3 regions of the Cellvibrio zantedeschiae genome follow, and region 1 is predicted to be linked to each of the others. Evidence: predicted binding sites of a transcription regulator. Region 1 holds the regulator's gene; each other region holds the start of a gene.
What was found. The regulator FliA, encoded in region 1, starts transcription of late flagellar genes. The targets are predictions, from matches to a motif close to TAAAGTTATNNNNNNNNCGGCCGATANCC.
Positions count from the first base shown of each region.

Region 2: the regulator FliA is predicted to act here: its motif matches at 2,034-2,062, upstream of fliD (flagellar filament capping protein FliD).
Region 3: the regulator FliA is predicted to act here: its motif matches at 2,004-2,032, upstream of IE104_RS11120 (DUF5610 domain-containing protein).

Region 1 is NZ_BMYZ01000001.1:1,068,717-1,073,823, reverse strand. It holds gene IE104_RS04750 (chemotaxis protein CheA) at 1-333, opposite strand, end outside; gene IE104_RS04745 (protein phosphatase CheZ) at 361-1,167, opposite strand; gene cheY (chemotaxis response regulator CheY) at 1,212-1,595, opposite strand; gene IE104_RS04735 (RNA polymerase sigma factor FliA) at 1,783-2,505, opposite strand; gene IE104_RS04730 (MinD/ParA family protein) at 2,539-3,357, opposite strand; gene flhF (flagellar biosynthesis GTPase FlhF) at 3,579-5,107, opposite strand, start outside.
Region 2 is NZ_BMYZ01000001.1:1,897,826-1,902,932, reverse strand. It holds gene mprF (bifunctional lysylphosphatidylglycerol flippase/synthetase MprF) at 1-1,722, opposite strand, end outside; gene fliD (flagellar filament capping protein FliD) at 2,094-4,157, shown strand; gene IE104_RS08450 (acylneuraminate cytidylyltransferase family protein) at 4,373-5,068, shown strand; gene IE104_RS08445 (NAD-dependent 4,6-dehydratase LegB) at 5,069-5,107, shown strand, end outside.
Region 3 is NZ_BMYZ01000002.1:68,820-73,926, forward strand. It holds gene IE104_RS11110 (LytR/AlgR family response regulator transcription factor) at 1-573, opposite strand, end outside; gene IE104_RS11115 (acyltransferase family protein) at 750-1,937, shown strand; gene IE104_RS11120 (DUF5610 domain-containing protein) at 2,080-3,300, shown strand; gene IE104_RS11125 (HvfC family RiPP maturation protein) at 3,385-4,137, opposite strand; gene IE104_RS11130 (HvfB family MNIO-type RiPP peptide maturase) at 4,134-4,982, opposite strand; gene IE104_RS11135 (hypothetical protein) at 4,982-5,107, opposite strand, start outside.

The DNA.
Region 1 (5,107 bases):
CTCACCGCGTGCAGTTACAATATCAAATTGGTCTTTAACACTATCGAGTGCCTGGAGCACCACATCCATTAATTCAGAGGTAACTTCGCGTTTACCGTTGCGCAAAATATCGAAAAGGTTTTCAGTGAGATGACAGCATTCCACCATAGGTGTGAGCGACAAAAAGCCAGCCCCACCTTTTACAGTGTGAAATCCACGAAAAATCGCGTTTAATAAATTTTTATCATCAGGACGCTGTTCAAGATCAACTAGTTGTTGCGAGAGGCGCTCTAAAATTTCGCCTGCTTCAACTAAAAAGTCCTGAAGAATATCCTCGTCATCACCAAAACTCATTCAGCTATTCCCCAAAAACATTTGGCTCTAGAAACCGAGACTGGATAAAAGGTCATCAACTTCATCCTGACCGGAAACTACGTTCTCACGTTCTTTATTAATTTGTGGGCCTTCAGCCTCGTGCTTACGTTTTTCAATTAAGTCATCGATATTTTGCTCGCCATCCAAGTTATCGACGATGCCGGTGATTTCTTCAACCTGACCAGCCATGCGCACTAAATCGACTAAATCTTTTTCAACGTCTTTGATTAAACCTATAACACGCTTTAATACCTGGCCGGTTAAATCCTGAAAGCCTTGTTCGAGCACAATGTCTTGTAAACTTTTGTTCAAACGCTCGGTGCCTACTTCCATTTGCCCGAGAAAACCATCCATACGCTCGTACAATTCACGGAATTCATCGGCAGACATTTCGCGGCGTTTTAAGCGTGCCCAATCATTTCGCAACAAGCTGGCTTCCTGACCAAGATTTGCTGCAATTGGTGCAGCTTCGTCAACCATATCCATGGTTCTCTCTGCTGCTTTTTGCGTAAGTTCAATAACGTAATTCAAACGATTAGATGCGTCATGAATATCTGAACCTTCAATTTTTGGAGGCTGCTTGCTGAGATCAGCATCTACATTGAAATTCACAATAGCATTGTGCAAACCGCGAGTTAATTTACCCACCGTTTGAAAAATATGGCGATCACGTGATTCAGTAATACTTTGAATAAGCGCAGAAGCTTCTTCAAACTGATTGCCTTGCAATTTTTCCGTTAACAGCTTTGCACATTCTTTGAGTTCGGCAATGAACAATTCGTTGTTAGGATCGACTAATATCTCGGATGCCATGGATATGCCTTATTGTTAGGTTGTGGCAGCAAAACGTTTTTTTGTTAGCCAACACGCTCAAATATTTTTTCAATTTTTTCTTTAAGCGCCTGCGCCGTAAAAGGTTTTACGACGTAACCATTTACCCCGGCTTGTGCTGCCTCAATAATTTGGTCGCGCTTGGCTTCTGCAGTAACCATAAGCACCGGCAAGGTGGCGAGTTTTTCGTCGGCACGCACAGCGCGCAGCAAATCAATACCCGTCATGCCAGGCATGTTCCAATCTGTTACCAAAAACTGGAAGTCACCGCTCTTGAGCATGGGCAATGCTGTCATGCCGTCATCCGCTTCATGGGTATTTGAAAAACCCAAATCTCTCAGCAGATTTTTAATGATCCGCCGCATCGTCGAGAAGTCATCGACAATCAAGATTTTCATGTTCTTATCCAAAGCAACCTCCGTCACACCTACAGGAATTTCGTTTACTGTTAGTCTAGCCAGTGTTGGCGATCTAGCCAGTTTTCTGACGTTAAAAAACTTTTTTAATTACTTATTGAGCTTTATTTGTTCGAAGTGTTTGCATGACAAGCAACCTCCACGGCACCTACTCCTGCGTTGCCGTTGGGGGGTAATGCTTTTAACCCTGCGACTGCCAACCCGCCAAACGCGATTTCAACCGCGAGGCAGCCTGGCTATGAATTTGGCTAACGCGCGATTCGCTCACCCCCAGCACCAACCCAATCTCTTTAAGGTTGAGCTCTTCGTTATAGTAGAGAGCAAGCACCATGCGTTCGCGTTCGGGCAACTGACTAATAGCGGAGGCGAGCGCTTTCTTTAAGCCTTCGCGCTGCAAACCTTCAAAAGGACTGGCGAATGCACTGCTGGTTTCGCTTGCATCTATATTGCTGTCTTCTTCGCCGAAGGTTTCTTCATAGCTGTAAAGACGACTGCAGTTGGAGTCTTGCAGCATGGAGTGATATTCCTCCAGGCTCACCTCAAGCTCGGCAGCAATTTGGGCATCCTGGGCATCGCGACCCGTGCGGGCTTCTACAGCTTTAATGGCTTGGGCAATACGGCGGGAATTGCGGTGAACCGAGCGCGGAGCCCAGTCGCCACGGCGCATTTCATCGACTATGGAACCGCGAATGCGGATACCGGCATAGGTTTCGAAACTGGCGCCTTTGGAGGAATCGTATTTTTGTGCAGCTTCGATCAGGCCAATCATTCCAGCCTGAATAAGATCGTCTACCTGCACGCTGGCAGGCATACGCATCATCATGTGGTAGGCGATGCGCTTCACGAGGGGCGCAAACTCTTCAATGCGCGCGTTGTGAAGGCTTTGCTCCGTTTTATCGTACATGGCTAACCTATCAACTGCGGCCATAAGTCATACTCAGTAGCGGTCATTCGCCGCACGAAGTAAACGTTCTACAAAAAATTCCAGACGCCCGCTAGGACCGCTCGGCAACGGCCACTTGTCCACGGTTTGCGCCAAACCACGAATCGCAACGGCGGCTTTAGAAGTAGGTGCAAACTCCAGCAAGGCTTTTTGTTTGCGTACGGCGTTACGTACTTCTTCATCGAAGGGAACCTGGCCAACGAACTGCAGGGTTACGTCGAGGAAGCGTTCGCACACGGTATTCAGTTTGTTAAACATGCTGGTGCCTTCCGCCGGATTGCGCGTCATATTCGCGATCACGCGGAAGCGTTGCATGTTGTACTCTTTGTTAAGAAGTTTGATGAGCGCGTAGGCGTCTGTAATGGAAGAAGGTTCATCGCAAACGACTACAACAACCTCATTGGCAGCGCGCACAAAGCTGACAACTGTATCTGAAATACCGGCAGCCGTATCTATAATAAGCACATCAACTTGATCGCTTAACTCATTGAAAGCGTTGATTAAACCGGCATGCTCAGCAGCACTTAACTCGGCCATGCGCTGCACGCCGGACGAAGCTGGAACAATCTTGATACCCGCTGGACCATTAACCAAAACATCCATTAATGAATGAGTGCCTGCAAGCACATCAGCGAGTGTATGAGTGGCTTTTAAGCCGAGAAGAACATCGACATTCGCCAACCCGAGGTCGGCATCAAACAGGACTACGCGCCGGCGCATTTCCGCCAGGGCGATACTGAGGTTCACGGAAATATTGCTTTTGCCGACTCCGCCTTTGCCGCCGGACACGGCGATAACTTGTACTGGGCGCATTGATTATTAACTCCAACAACCGGCCTAAATCTAAATTTGTGAACTGAGTATAGATACTGATTTGGATTGTTACTGACTTTTTATAACTGGTTTTGTAATTTCAAAAGCAAAATCCCCCCGCCTGCGGCGACCCCCTTTTCAAAGGGGGTTGATCAGTGCCACAAACACATTAAGGCACTTTTACATCCCCTTTGGAAAAGGGGGACCGAGGGGGATTTGTTTTAAGAAACCGCCGAAGCCGGGTTGGTTTTCAAAAGTGCCACAGCCTTAGCCACCAATTGATGCGCACGCGCTACTTCAATATTTTTAGGGATATCCTGACCATCAGTTGTATACACCACAGGCAAACGATTTTGCGCAACCACCCCTAAGGCTTCACCCATGCTGGCAGTTTCATCTAACTTGGTTAGTACACAACCTTGCAAGCGCGCAGCGCCGTAAGCGTGGACAGAGGCTTTCAACATTTGCTCTTGGCTATTGCAGGAAAGAACTAACAAACTCTTCACTTGTGGCTGATCTGCCAAGGCTTTTAATTGTGCCTTCAGGTGCGGATCCCCATGACGAAAGCCTGCTGTATCAATCAAAATCAATGAACAGTGACGCAAACTGCGCAACAGGCTTTCCAACGAATTACTTTCATCCACTACGCGCACAGGCACTCGCAAAATACGTGCAAGTGAACGCAATTGGTCGTGCGCTGCAATGCGATAAGTATCTGTAGTAATCAAGGCAACTTTGTCAGCGCCGTGCTGCAATACATAACGCGCAGCAAGCTTGCCGATGGTAGTAGTTTTGCCAACGCCGGTTGGGCCGACAAACGCAAACACACCGCCTTGATCAACTATATCGCGGCCAGCAACAGGTAATTGATGAGCCAGGTTTGCCAAAGCATCTGGCCAGGCATCACTCACCGATTTAGTTTTTGTGCAGCGGTTCAATACATTTCCAACCAGAGCCGAAGGCAAACCCAAACGCTCCAAACGACGCCCTACACTGCCCAACACGGGAGAGTTGGCGGCCGGCGTTGTGGTACCGGTTAGGCGATCAAGTTGTTGTTCAAGCAGAAAGCGCATATCCGCGATTTCAGCTTGCAGTTCGTGCAGTTCATTCGCTTGGTTAGCAGCGTAAGCAGGCGCGCGATCAGATTTGCTATTCAAGGAAACCTTATCTTCGTCATCCACCAAAGGATAGCGTTCAGCGGCACTCATAATCGATTTGGCTTTAGCGTCTACTTTAGTCTCTACCGGGGCAGCAACTGCTTTGCGACCTTGTGGGCGACTGGATTTGGTTTCAACTTTGATAACAGCTGCTTGTGGTTGAGTAACAGGGGTTTTAGCGGCGGCAGCGTGTCTTGGGATACTCGCATTCACCACCGTATTTTTGCCTACCAAAAATTCTTTTGCAGACTCTTCAGCTTTTTGACTGGCGAGCATACGCAAACGTGCTTGCTCGATATCATCAACTAATTGCTTGCCAGATTTACCTGAATTACTGCTACCGGATTTGGATGCCGCCAAGGTGGATGCAAAACTGCTATTAACGTGCTGTTTAGCGGCGCGCTCGATAACTTCGGTTTCTGCCCAAGCACCATCGCTCATCATTGGAGATGCACTGGCCAAGGCCATTCTGCCTAACGGCTGTTGTTGCAGTTGCGCAAGTTCGCTGTCTGAACCTGTAGTTGTCAGCAGCTCCACACCTTCCGGCACGCGGCCACTCGAGAGAATAATTGCATCTGGGCCCAGCTCTTGGC
Region 2 (5,107 bases), 830 kb from region 1:
GAATTTATTGGTCACGCCAAACATCAAAAAGCTTTTTTGTGTTTTACTCCACAAAATATATTTATCGCCGGTCAGAACAAGGTGATGATCAGTGGTGTTGGAGTCATGAACAATTTTTGTGGCTATGTCCAACTCTTCTTTAGTAGGTAATGTTAAGTTAGTAGTGGTTTTGCTCATCAAGCGATAAATCAATACCCCGCCGCATACCACCGAAATAACAAACAGCGAACGTAAGAAACGCGAGGCGTCACCGGCTCTATCTAATGAAAATTGCCACCAGAGATCATTGGAATAAGCTACATCTTTGTAGGAGAAAAATCCTAACCACGTAGATAAACCTACGATAGCGGCACCTACCAAAAATTGCGAAAAGGGAATCTCCAATCTTATGAGGGCCGATTTACGGTAAAAATGTTTTCGTGCGGGAATGAAGGTGACTAACATCAAACCTAAAACCGAGGCTTCTTCAAAATCCCAGCCTTTAGCCAGTGATGCAACTATCCCGATACAAAGCAAAATAATGGTTGCGTAATAAGCTGAGTCAAGCTTGATACTCACGGCACGTGAGAGAAATATCATGCCTAAGCCTACCAAGCTGTTTACCAAATGCGAAAATTCAATCAGTGGCAGTGGGATAAAAAATTGCAACCAGTCCAAACGCTCCTGTATTCCCGGTGTGGCGCCTGACGCTAATAAAATACAACCGCCAATCAGCAAGAGCACTGAGAATATTTTTGGTGTGGCTATGTAAATGAGTTTAAATATGTAATGCAGTTTTAAGGTGTAAACAAAGCGATGGCTTTTAGTTTCATAAGCGGCAATTAGTACACCCGCAAAAATTAAGGGCACTATGTAATAAACAATTCGGTAAATAATCAACGCCGATAAAAGTTGTTCTGGTGGAAAGCGGCTGCCTGCCAAAAACATAAAGCTACTTTCAAATACACCTATGCCGCCCGGTACCTGGCTAATCAAACCAAATAACTGCGCTACCACGTAATAAATTAAAAATTCACTGAAGCTGATGTCGGTAAAATTCAACAAGGGAATGTAAAGCACTATGGCAGCAATACTAAGATCAATAGCGCCGACTGCAATTTGTTGGAACGCTAAAGCTGGCGTTGGTGGCGAAATGCTAAATTTGCCAATAGTGAATTGATTTTTGCTGAAGAAGGAAAGCGCTATCCACCCCGCGATAAAAACCATACCTATGATTAATAATAAATTAACGGTATTTTTAGCTACGGCTGATTCGATGGGAATCGAATTAAATTCAACCAGATAAGCAATAATCAATAAGGTAAAAGCGCTTAAAAAGTAACTCAAGGTGCCAAAAACAGTAATTTTTGCAATAGCGCTATTACTCAATCCCCATTCACTGTAAAACCGGTAACGAATTGCACCACCAGTAATGGGTGATGCGCCCACGTTGTGGCTAATAGCATTGCTTAAAAAAGACCCTAACAAAATAAATCGATAATTAAGCTTCTCTGTTGTATAACGAATTGCAATCCACTCACATAAACTCAAGGTAACGTAGCCAAAAATACTCATAAAAAACATGGCTTCGAGTGTTTGGAATGGGGTAGCGAAAAGATCCACCCAAAGGTTGCTCCAACCGTAGTTTGCAATTTGGTGATGTACGCCATAAGCGGCAAGACCAAATAAAACCAAACTGATAAGTGGGGTTAGTTTTTTGAGCGTGTGTGTGTTTAATGGCATGTGCAATCTGGTCGAGTGATTGATGAGGATTGGCGGGCGAATCATACCATCTTGATGCCATTAATATGGCTTAACGCACGGGGATTCCCTAAGAATTTATCGAAATCGATATAAGTAAAATCAAAAGTGGTGCGGTCTGTGCATTTGTCTTGGTAAAGCTTGATGCTGCGCTAAATGGCGGCAAAATAGTCTAAAAAGTGGTGATTGCAGGCAGATACTGACCGCTCAAGTAGATATGGATCGGCAAGTTATTACCGTTTGGTATCCGGTTCGCGCTATTTAAAATTTACACTTTTGGGCGTTATCTAGGCTAAAGTTTATTCAAGAATTGCCGCTAACCTGATAGCGAAATTGTTTTAAGGTGACTACCTATGGCTACATCCGGCGTTTCATCGACATCGTCCACACCGACGAATACTGGTGCAACCATCATCAGTTCTCTGGGTTCAGGCTCAGGTATTGATACGGCTTCGCTTGTTGATAAGCTGGTAGACGTGAACAAGTTGCCTGAAACCAACAGGCTCAACACCAAGCAAACCCTACTTCAAACTCAAATTTCAGACTTTGGCCTTTTGCGTTCTGCCTTTTCCAAATTGGAAACTGCGGCAGGTGCCTTGGGCAATGCAGATACTTTTAACGCAAAATCTACCTCTGTACCTAATACAACTTTGCTCGGTATTACTAAGTTAGATGCCAAAGCATCCGTTGGTGAATACAGCATCAATGTTGACCAAATTGCCCAGGCACAATCCGTAAGCTCAGGTAACTTTAGCTCCCAGACAGCGACTATAGGCAAGGGCACCCTGGCGATTCGGTTTGGCAGCTGGAATAACGCCGTTGATACTTTTACCGTGGATAGTACTAAAAATGGTGGCACTATCACGATTGATGACAGTAACAACTCTTTGGTTGGTTTGCGCGACACTATTAACAAATCTAATCTGGGCGTTAAAGCCAGCATTGTCGCTGAAGGTTCCAATTTCAAACTTTTGGTAACCGGTCCCTCAGGCGCGAGCAACGAAGTTGAAATCACTGCTACTGAAACTCCCGGTGCTTTAGGGCTGGCGAGTTTTAACTTTAACCAAACCACGCGCAGCCTTACCCAGCAACAAGAAGGTAAAGACGCTTTGTTGCGTGTAAATGGCATGAGTTTGAGCCGCTCCAACAACCACATAACTGACGTGATAGATGGTTTGGAATTCGATTTATTTAATAAATCCACAACTGAAACAGTCAATATCGGCGTGACTGCCGATAAAACTATTGCCGAAAAAGCGATTCGCGATTTTGTTTCTGCATATAACACTTTCCTTGCAGATAGCGGAAAGTTAATTGGTTTTGATAAAGAGAAGAATGAATACGGCAGTTTGCGCCAGGACCCTATGGCCAAAAATTTGGTACAACAAGTTCGCAGTCAGTTGAACGCTGCAGTTGGTGGTTTGGGTGGCAGTTTTAACACATTTGCCAGTCTTGGTATTCGCACAGAGTTAGACGGCACCTTAAAGATTGATGATTCAACTGCAACAACCAGTTTTCGTTCGGCTATGGATAAAAACTTTGAGTCTGTACGCGATTTGTTTGTGCCTAAAACTTCTTCAGACAATGCTCAAATCAGCGTCACCAAATATACAGATAAAAGTGTCCCCGGCTCTTACAATGTGGTAATTACTGCTCAGCCATCCAAAGGTCAATTAACAGCGGGCGCAATGGTTTCAACTTTCCCATTGGACACAACGGGTAAAACCTATTCATTTACCGCTGCACTAGATGGTATCGCAGCATCCTCAATTACATTGCCAACAAAAACCTACGCAACCGGTGCCGAGCTGGCTGCAGATTTACAATCACGTATTAATGCCGATGCCGCTATTTCTGCTGCCAAAGCGGTGGTGAGTGTAGTGTTCAATACCACCACGCAAAAACTGGAATTTACCTCTGCGTCTTATGGCTCAAGCAGTAAATTTGCGATTACCGCTGCAAGTGCTGATATGGCAGATATGGGAATTAGTGTTGCCACCGGCACTTCAGGTACTGATGTAGCAGGTACTGTTGACGGTGTAGCCGCGTTCGGTTACGGAAATGTTCTCTTGCCGGCTTTGGGTAGTAAGGCAGAAGGTTTGAACATGCAAATAAACGCTGGTGCAACTAGTGGGAAAATTACTTTCTCGCGTGGTTTTGCCACTACCTTTACTGGCTTAATTGATAATTTCCTGAAAACCAATGGCCTGATTAAAACCCGTGAAACCAGCCTCACTAAAGATGTTGATAAAGTAAAAACTGATTTAACAGCTGTTGATCGCCGCAGCAAATCTTACCGCGCTAGATTGCAATCGCAATTTAGTGCGATGGAAAGCATTGTGCGTAGCCTTAAATCAACGGGTACCTTCCTCACTGGTGCTTTCAAAGCGCTAAGTGCTTCGTCTAACGATAGCTAATCATCTATTTTTATGTTCCTGCAATAAATTCGTTTGTTTATTGCAGTCCATTTTCCTTTGCCTAAAAAACGCTAAACCGCAAAGCTCTAACCTCGAGTCCTGAGTTTGTTGCGCTAAGCTGTCGGATTAATCAACCTAACAGCATTTCTATAAAAATCCGTTTGGCATATGATTTGCTGACTATAATCTATAAAGAATTTAAGTCTGGATTTCCTATGGCAAAAACGATTGCTCTCATTCCCGCTCGCGGTGGGTCAAAAGGCATTCCGCAAAAAAATATCGCTAATCTTGCGGGAAAACCCTTGTTGTCGCACACAATCCATGCGGCTCAAGCTGCGCAAATATTCGATGAGATTTATGTGTCTTCCGATGATGCTCAGATTTTAACCGTTGCGGAAAACAACGGAGCGGCAATAATTCGCCGTCATCCAGATTTGGCGCAAGATCGTTCGCCTACTAATCCGGTTATTCAGGAATGTATTGAAAAACAAGGGTTGCTTGGTGAGGATATTATTGTGTTGTTGCAACCAACATCACCGCTGCGCACTGCGCAAGATATAAAGGCGTCACTAAAGTTGTACCTTGGGCATCAGGATTGCCATGCATTAAACAGCGTGTGCGCGGCGGACAATAAATATCTTTATGCATATTTGGGAGCCGATCCATACCTGATACCGGCTATGCCTGAATTCGCAAAAATATCTCGCCGTCAGGATTTGCCCAAAATTTATTCACCTAATGGTGCTATTTATATTTTTAGCGTGGCTAACTTCCAGCGTCATCAAGCAATTCCTGATACAAAAGTTATTGCCTATGTGATGTCTGAAGATGAAAGTATTGATATTGATACCCCGGATGATTTGAAAAGAGCAGAGCTTCATTTCTCTCAACGACAAAGAGACTTGCAATAAATGTCGAAAAAAATATTGGTTACTGGTGCAGATGGTTTC
Region 3 (5,107 bases), on a different contig from region 1:
CCCGAGTTTTTTTATTAACAAGCGTTCTGGTGGTGATTCAGACGTTGCGTCTTCATTTTCTTCATCCTTGGCTAAATAACTGGCTTCACCTTGTAGGCGTCGCACAATAAGTCTGTATCCAAACACGACTAATGCCACCGTCAAATAGGTTTGCGCGTCCTTTCGGTATTCATATAAAGACTCAATCAATAGATTTCCAAATTCATAATCTTGATTCATCGCGGAATAGGTGAGATTACGAATCGCCACCATGCCCGCTACGTGGATGGCCGAAAAAGGAATGGTCGCCAATAGGTGGCATGCCAGCCGAGTTTTTAAACCCAGCTTCTCCAGCCAGCGATCATTCACGAATATTCCCAGTGGAATGAGTAGCAAAATCATAAGCGCGCTGGATATTTCCCAGCAGAAGGGTTTCCACGTTGGGACCACATGTCCGGCTCGTTGGTATTCCATGAGTTTGGTAGTGGCTAACACAGCAACGTTGATGCTGAACCACCCAACCAAAAGCGCGCTTGCCCAGAGTCGTTGATGCTTTAAAAAATGTTGAATCTGCTGGTTGGACATCTTGCTCATTCGGTGCTCGGGTGGAAAGGGCGTGAGTGTGTGCGTTGCAGTATAAACCGCAATAGAGTTGGTCACACCTGGCTTCCGTTCGTCACATCTTCACGTAGAACAATCACTTAGCATCAATACACAAGTCGGGCGTCCCTTAGGATGGCGTTTATACAACGCAAACTTAAGAGGCGCATATGACCCAGGCAGTTAATCTTCCCTTGCACGAAATTACCCGGAAACGTTTGATCGAGTTGGATTGGTTGCGTGTGATGGTTTTTGGGCTATTGATTTTTTACCACGTCGGTATGCTTTATGTCGAAGGTTGGGGTTGGCATTACAAAAGTACTTACACCAGTAAATTCCTTACCAATATTATGTTGTGGTCGAACCAGTGGCGGATGTCTTTGCTATTTATGATTAGTGGCGCGGCTGTGTCATTTCTATTGGCAAGCCAGTCGTGGTGGCAGTTTATTGTTAAGCGTGTGCCGATTCTGCTCTTGCCCTTGTTATTCGGGATGCTGGTAGTTGTGGTTCCGCAAGTGTACGTGGAGGCGAACAGCAAAGGCATCATCAATTGCCCCAACTACTGGCATTTTTGGTATGCATACCTCGATCAAAACAGCCCCGAGTTTGCTGACCATAAAACCCTGGGTTCTATGCATTTAACCTGGAATCATCTTTGGTTTTTGCTTTATTTATTAGCTTACAGTCTGATTGTGTGGGCAGCTTACCCTTTGCTGATGTCGTCTCGGCTAATGCCTCTAAGGAATGCGTTTGCGAAACAAACGCCAATGTCTGTAGTGATTGTTCTTCCAATAATGATTTCCTATTTTCTAGGGTTGTGGCTAGACGAAAAAAATCCTGTTACGCATAACTTTGTACAGGATTGGTTTAATCACGCACGTTCATTGCTGGTGTTTTTGATTGGTTTTGTGTTGGTGAGAATGCCTCTGGTTTGGAATCGCTTTGCTGGTTTGCGCTGGCATTTCCTTGTTACAGCAGCAATCACCTTCAGCTATATCCTGTTTTCCTTTAATGGAGGCTCTTTGGGTGATGGTGGTATTGCCAAGAGCATCAACCGATTGTTCTGGACCGCCAACGGGTGGTTTTGGATGCTTACGCTTATCGCGTGGGCGCAGCATTGTTTTCATAACAGCAATCCGATACTGCGTTATTTGAATCGCGGCGTTTACTGCTTTTATATCGTCCATCAAACCTTAATTATTGCGATTGCCTATTTTCTGGTGCCGAAAACTCTCGGAGGTTTTTGGGAGCCAATGCTTATTATCTTGATGGTCATCAGCGGTTGTATATTGATGTTTGAGATCATTAAACGCCTGCCGGTATTGCCAATATTTTTTGGGATACAAAAGGGGCGTTAACTTTGGGCGCTAGCATGATTGGTGTTTTGGTTATAAATAAACGTTAAAAGTGACACTAAAAAGTCTTTTAGTTTTCAGTGTTCTGGCCGATGTCGAAGATAGCGGGGCTTCACTTTAATACTTCTCATTGGCCAGGTGCTTTATGACTCTATCTTCAATCAACTCCGGCGCATTTCCTTCGTCTTCATTATTAAGCAGGCAGGATCAAGCTCGCGCTCAATCCAAATCCTCAGTAATCAAGGAAGCTCCGCCAATTGAGGAAAAACGTCAATCTGCCCTCAAGTTAGTAACCCGCACGCTCAGTCAGGCCTATGAAAAAATTGCTGGTAAAGACGCTGTCGCCACGACAGCCTACAGCGATCAAGAGCCGATGACGGCCACGAAAGCAGCCGGTACTATTTTGGGTTTTATAGAGCGCCGTCTAGCAATGGATGTTGCTGAAGGCGCAACTCAGGAACAATTACAATCGCGTTTAGAGGCGGGGCTAGAGGGCTTTAAGAAAGGCTTTGCCGAAGCGGAAGAAAAGTTAAAAGCCTTGAGCATGTTTTATCCAGAAGTGGAGGCAGACCTTAAAGATACCTATTCGCAAGTTTTATCCGGTATAGACGCGTTAAAAGAAAAACTTGTTTCGGGCGTTAAAACTGATGCTTCAGTACCAAAAGAATCACTTCCAAATGTAGCTACGCCAGCTTCTATTAATAATATTGCGATACAACAAGGTCTTTATGAGTATGCGGAGGCGCGCGATTTCAAATTCGAATTAATCACCAAAGAGGGTGATAGAGTGAGCATTCGCGCATCATCCAGCCTGGGAGTGAGTGTTGCAACTGCACAAGATAAAAATGGTGTCGAGGTTAATGCCAGTAAAAGTTCTGCAAGTAATTTTGAGCTTTCAATTGAAGGTGATTTGAATGAAAGCGAATTGAATGCGATTAACGATTTGCTCGGGCGCGTGGATAAGTTGGCCGGGCAATTTTACTCAGGTAATTTGGATGATGTTTTTGATAAAGCGGTAAATCTTGGCTACGACGATCAACAAATTGCAAGCTACGCGTTGAATTTATCGCAAGTACAAATTCAACAGGTTGCTGAGAGCTATAGCGCGTTTTCACCGGAAGGCGAACAAGTTCCGAGTTTGGCAAACCAATTGGCGCCAGTGGGGGACTTTATTAAAGATGTATTGTCTACTTTAAATGTAGCGGGCGAGTTTGCTAATCCGCATCAATTGTTGTTGGATTTAACCAGAAAAATGGCTGATCAGGCAGCTTTAAAAAATGAAGAGCCTAGTGCTTTATCGCAATTCCTGGAACGAATCCTAGCATTAAACGTTCCGCAAAAAACAGAAGCAGTTTCTGCTTCTTGATCCGGTCTTCATCTATCTGCTAAAAGCTCTTTGTAAGTGAAGAGCTTTTAAATCAATCGCTCATGCGTACCTGTTTTTTTTGTTTTATGTTTGGTTGCAGAATATAAGCTCGTCTTGCGCAAGTGTGCGCAATACGGACAAGACTCTTGGTAGCAGTATTTCTTTAGTGTGATTATCAAGCTCTTCCGCCAGGAGCTGGAATATTTGCGAATAGTTGATTTTTTCATGCGCTTGTAGCAATTGAATAATGCGTAGGCTTAAACCGTCCGTCTCTAAAATTTCCAAATCATCATTTCGTTTTCTATGTACCAATAAATAAGTTGGTTGCGCGGTTTGCTCTATGGGCAAATAATCTTTGTCAATAATGTGCACGGGGTAGGAATAAGTCAATCCAACAACAAACGGTGACGCATTCCAAAGCGAGCTTTCTGCAGGCTCTGGGATGCATGTTGTTTCCGGCAAACTTAAATCAGCAATATCTATGGCTAATTGAATCCATTCAAAATGCATAAGTTCAATAATGAATGGGTAATCTGTTGGCTGCAATTTTCGAGTGTTGACGAAATATGCTAGAAACTCTTGGCAAATCTCCAAAAAATAAGGCGTGTGCGAAGGATGGATTTTAATGAATTCACGTATCATTGCCTCCCATTCGCTTTCAGGAATAATGCTTTTCGTTGTTTGGAACACGTCTGAAATACATTGACTTATATTTTTATAAATCAGATCGCGATAAATTTCTTCTTGTCTGGATTTTTTATCGTTTGCTGAATCTCCACTTGTGTTTCCACGTAGATATTCGGTAAAAGCCAGTTGAGTGTGCTGAAAAGATTTCATGTTTTTTGACTGCTTGATAGCGTTTGGTATTCCATTATTTGATTAATTTCCTGTAGGAGTGCATTAATTGGTGGGATATTATTTTCACGTTCTAGTAAGGTTGGCCTTACACCAAATAATGAATAGGCGAGCTGCAGCAGGCTCCATACGTCTTTCACTACAGGGGCGCCATGAGTATCTGTGTAGAAGCTTTCTCTTTCGGTGTCGTGCCCCGCAATATGAATATAAGCAGTCCGCTCACCGTGCAAATTTTGCAGAAATTCAAGAGCATCATATTGATGGTTAACACTGTTTACGTACAGATTGTTTACATCCAACAATAGAGCGCAATCTGCTTCGTACATTACGGCGTTAATAAATTCCCATTCAGCCATTTCTTGTTGGGGGGCGTAGTAATAGGTTGCGTTTTCTATCGCAATGCGTTGGCCAAGAATATCCTGTGCCTGGCGAATACGCGATGCAACATAATGCACAGCATCTTCGGTAAAGGGTATTGGAAGTAATTCGAAGAGATTGCCAGCATCGCCGGAATAGCTGAGGTGTTCGCTGTAGTAGTGGATCTTGTGTTGACGTAAAAATACTTTAACTGCTTTTAGTAAATCGATATTTAAAGGAGCAGGTGCTCCCAGTGAGAGCGAGAGCCCATGGCAAACAAAAGGAAATTTTTCAGTATACGACCTTAGTTGTTTGCCTAGACGGCCGCCAACATTAATCCAGTTTTCCGGGGCAACTTCCAAAAAATTAATATCTTCAGCGCTCAGATGATTCAATTTATCGAGCAAGCTGCGGTGCAGGCCAAGGCCCGCACCGCTAACAGAAGCAGAAAAATTCTTATCTACCATCATTAATGGCCGCATCCTCCTGATGGAAGCGCGCGCATGCTGCGCGCACGTTTCTTTTCATCTGCTTTCTTTTTTTCTGCAGCCGCACGAGCAGCATCCTCTGGAGTTTGACTTTGTTGGGTGGTAGC